2 regions of the Paenibacillus sp. FSL L8-0435 genome follow, and region 2 is predicted to be linked to the other one. Evidence: predicted binding sites of a transcription regulator. Region 2 holds the regulator's gene; the other holds the start of a gene.
The links. Region 2 encodes LexA, which represses DNA repair genes until DNA is damaged. Its sites were predicted from a motif close to CGAACATATGTTCG; they were not measured.
Positions count from the first base shown of each region.

Region 1: addB (helicase-exonuclease AddAB subunit AddB) is a predicted target of LexA. The motif match lies at 907-920, and genes of this name have one in related genera.

Region 1 covers NZ_CP150185.1:4,968,364-4,970,776, reverse strand. The annotation lists gene NST33_RS22130 (class I SAM-dependent rRNA methyltransferase) at 1-752, shown strand, start outside; gene addB (helicase-exonuclease AddAB subunit AddB) at 985-2,413, shown strand, end outside.
Region 2 covers NZ_CP150185.1:4,045,896-4,048,308, reverse strand. The annotation lists gene NST33_RS17540 (aldehyde dehydrogenase) at 1-948, shown strand, start outside; gene lexA (transcriptional repressor LexA) at 1,054-1,680, opposite strand; gene NST33_RS17530 (LysM peptidoglycan-binding domain-containing protein) at 1,977-2,354, shown strand.

The sequences.
Region 1 (2,413 bases), 920 kb from region 2:
ATCGTGCAGCCATCGAACCGCTCATGAAGGGTTGGGGCTACAAGAGTGGAATCACACTACAAACGACCGAGCAGGATGGCACACAGCAGATGTTGCCTGTGAATAAAAGCGGTAAGGTAGTTACATTCCCTTATTGGGACGGTGCCACCGTACTGGAGTGTTTCTCACACACGGGAAGCTTTACGTTGAATGCTTGCAAGTATGGAGCCAAGAAAGTGACTTGTCTAGATATTTCGGAACATGCCATTGAGAGTGCACGAACAAATGTGGAGCTGAACGGTTTCACCGACCGGGTCGAATTCGTAGTTGCTGATGCATTCCAGTACTTGCGTGAACAAGTGAAAGGGCTGGATGAACGTACCGCACGTGCACGTGCAGGCGAACAGAAAGTGGATACATCCAAAGCGCTTGCAGCTGGCGGTAAAACATTTGATGTGGTCATCCTTGATCCTCCTGCATTTGCCAAAACGAAATCAGCAGTCAAAGGTGCATGCCGTGGATATAAGGATATCAACCTGCAAGGAATGAAACTGGTCAATGAGGGCGGATATTTGGTAACAGCCAGCTGTTCGTATCACATGCGTCCTGACCTTTTCCTGGATACGATTGCCGATGCAGCCGAAGATGCAGGCAAAGTGCTGCGTCTAATTGACTGGAAGGCAGCAGGTAAGGACCACCCGCAAATTTTGGGCGTGGATGAAGGACATTACCTGAAATTTGCTATTTTCGAAGTGCGCAGTAAAAAGAATTAGAAGAGTCTCGTTTCACTTTTTTTAATTTCTCGTGAGATAAAGTGAAGTTTAAATAAATGATACTTTTGGCAAAAAGTCCACAGTGTGATAGCTGCGGGCTTTTTGCTGTTTGGCTGTGTTAACGGAGATGATCTCCGTTTTTACCGGATAGTGGCAAACGTATGTTCCGAACCAAGTCAGATATGTTATACTGGGAATTAAAATCTTGTACGTGTAGTTTGGAGGATTAGACATGTCCGTTCGTTTTGTTATTGGCCGGGCAGGCAGCGGCAAAAGCTCGCTGATTACCCGGGAAATTACAACCTTGCTTCAACAAGAACCGCAAGGTAAACCTTTGATTTTACTCGTTCCAGAACAGAGTTCCTTTCGAACAGAGCAAGCGTTGGTGTCTTCTGGAGCAATTAAAGGTACGATGCGTGCAGAAGTGCTGGGCTTTCGCCGTCTAGCCTATCGCGTAATGCAGGAAGCAGGCGGTTCTGCTCGTATTCCGATCGGAGCCGAAGGCAAAAAGATGCTGCTCTACAAAGTAATCCAGCGCCGTAAGGAAGAATTGAAGCTGTTTGGTGCATCCGGCAGCCAGCTGGGTTTTATAGGCGAATTAAATGAGTTATATAGTGAATTTAAACGTTATGAAGTTGATCCATCATTGCTGGAAGACGGGCTGTCTGGAGGGAATACCTCATCCACTTCGCCGATTCTGGAGGACAAGTTGCATGACTTGAATCTGATATATCGTGACTATGAACAGGAACTGACCCATTTATATATTGATGATGAAGACACGTTGACTGAGCTGACAGATCGTTTGTCGGAAAGTGCATTGCTGCAGGATGCCCAGATCTGGATTGATGGTTTTCAGGGATTCACACCACAGGAGATGAGTGTGATTGGTCGACTGATGTTGCAGTCCTCTTCCGTGACGATTGCACTGACATTGGATCGTCCTTATGATCACGGCGCACTGCCTGGGGAACTGGAACTGTTCTATCCCACGGCAAGTGCCTATGCGCGCCTGAAAGGGATGGCTGACGAACTGGGTATACTGAGCGATATAACCGTGCTAGATTCGGAGATTCCACCGAGATACAAGGATCGTCCGGGACTTGCTCATCTGGAGGCTGGTTTCGACCGGCGAATTCGTTGGAAAAGTGAAGGCCTTGATTCCGGAATCCGACTGGTTGCAGCGGAGAACCGACGAGCTGAGATGGAGGGGGCACTGCGTGAGATGCGGCGTTTGGCGCAAAACGAAGGTGCGCGTTATCGGGATATGGCGGTACTTGTTCGTCAGTTGGATACCTACGCCGATATAGCTGAACCTCTATTCAGGGATTATGACGTACCCGTCTTTCTGGACCGCAGAAGAAATGAACTTCATCATCCATTATCCGAGTTTATCCGTTCCGCATTGGATATTGTTCGTCGCCACTGGCGTTACGAGGATGTATTTCGCTGTGTCAAAACGGATCTGCTGCTTCCGCGTGATGGTTCCATCACTCGTGAAGATATGGACCAGCTTGAGAATTATGTACTGGCTTGTGGTATTCACGGGTATCGCTGGACCGACGGCAAACCATGGAAGTATGTACCAAGCCTGTCGCTGGAAGACAACGGTCAGGATGGCCGTAGTCGAGGACGGGACCAGATGCTTTCTTTAATGGAGA
Region 2 (2,413 bases):
CAACTGGCCTTTGGTCCACTGATTGGAGCAATTGCAGCCGGTAACTGTGCAGTTATCAAGCCTTCTGAATTAACACCAGCCGTATCTCGTCTGACGTATGATCTGATTAAGGAGATCTTCCCTGAGGAGTATATTGCCGTTATGGAAGGTGAAGTTGAGGCAAGCACAGCATTGTTGAAAGAGAAGTTTGATTATATTTTCTTCACAGGCAGCACAGGTGTTGGTCGCATTGTTATGAAGGCAGCTGCGGAGCATTTGACTCCTGTAACTCTTGAGTTGGGTGGTAAGAGTCCTGCTATTGTCCATAGCGATGCAGATCTGAAGCTGGTGGCCCAGCGTATTGTTCGTGGTAAGTTCCTGAATGCAGGCCAAACATGCGTTGCTCCGGATTACTTGCTTGTACATGAACAAGTTCATGATGAATTGATCAATCTGATTGGCGCTGAGATCAAAGATAAATTTGGGGATGATGTGTTACAGAATGCTGATTTCCCGCACATTGTCAACGCGCGTAACTTTGATCGGTTGTCGAAATTCCTCACAGATGGCAAAACGCTGATTGGTGGACGTTCTGTACGTGAGCAGTTGTTCATTGAGCCGACTGTACTTGGCGATGTGAACTGGGAATCAGCTGTCATGCAAGAAGAGATCTTCGGTCCGATTCTTCCTGTATTTACGTACAGTGACCTTGATCCTATGCTGGATGAGATTGTTCGCCGGCCAAAACCATTGGCGCTATATCTTTTCACACAGGATGAGCAACTGCAGGATCAGGTTCTGAATCAAGTATCCTTCGGTGGGGGATGTATTAATGACACACTTTCTCATATGACTTCACATTATCTACCGTTTGGTGGTGTAGGAGAGAGCGGTATGGGCTCATATCACGGACAACAGAGCTTTGATGTGTTCTCGCATCACAAGAGTGTTCTGAAACGCAGTGAATAATTAGCCGCAAAAATAACATAAACATGAAAAAAAGAGGTTGTCCTGTTGATCAGGGCAACCTCTTTCGTATTTCATTACATCTAATTTTGTTACTCAAGTTAAATATTAATGAATATCTCGGAAAAGGCCAATGACTTTACCCAGAATACTAACATGTTTCAAACGTAAAGGTTCGAAGGTCGCATTCTCCGGTTGAAGGCGAATATGATCTTTCTCTTTATAGAACGTTTTCACTGTAGCTTCATCGTCTTCAGTCATTGCAACGACGATATCACCGTTATCAGCAGTTTGCTGTTGACGGACAATAACGTAATCTCCATTAACGATTCCAGCTTCCACCATACTATCTCCCACTACTGAAAGCATAAACACTTTCTGTTCGCCTACATAGTGTGTAGGAAGAGGGAAGTAGTCTTCAATGTTCTCGGTTGCAGTGATTGGAACCCCGGCTGTAACCTTACCAACAACAGGAATACGTGCAACGCTATGAGCAAATTGATGAGAATGCTCAGATTCTTCCTGGCTCAAAAGCTCAATGGCTCTTGGCTTGGTAGGGTCGCGTCGGATCAAACCTTTTTTCTCCAAACGATCCAAATGTCCATGTACTGTTGAGCTGGAAGCAAGTCCAACCGCTTCACCAATTTCCCGTACGGAAGGAGGATACCCCTTCAACCGGACTTCATTTCGTATAAACTCCAGAATAGCCTGCTGCCTGCTGGATATCTTCGACATACCGTATCAACCCCATTTTAGTAACGTTTGGGAAAATTATAACATAGAACCTCCGTTCGTACAAACATAAGTTCTAAATAAAATAGCTTTAAATCAGTGTTTTTTAACTTATAGAACAGAAATTGGCCAAAAGTCAGAGCATAATACTGCAAATGTTTTGAAAAAGTACTTGAAATAAGATATTGCTCCTTCTAAAAAGAAGCGAACAATTGTTCTAAAAATATATTGAACAAAACAAGTGTTCGTGTTATATTGATTTCAACAGATAGGAACAAACGTTTGGAGGCGGGTATTTAATGAGATATTCTACTTATCAAAGCATTTATGAACCAATGAATTCGGAACTGGTGAAGTCTAACATAGGGAACTACAAGAAGGTTTTAGCGCGTTTCAAGATTTCTTCATGGATGTTAAAGGTAGCCATTACCTCTATGATTATATTTATTGGATGCAGCACTGTTTTAACTGTATTTGCCGGCAATGAGAATGATGTTCTGCCTGGAGGAAAGATAGCTGTTTCACAAGGGGAAACATTATGGAGTATTTCTTTGGAACATAAACCGACGAATATGGATACACGTATTTATATAGAAGCAATTAAGAAAGTGAATCAACTTCATACGACTTCCATCCAAGTGGGACAAGTACTAGCTCTACCGCAATTTGCAGAATAAAATGCACATCAATGAGTGTTAACGCGTGTCAGCTTGACAAGCTGCCTTTATAATGGCAA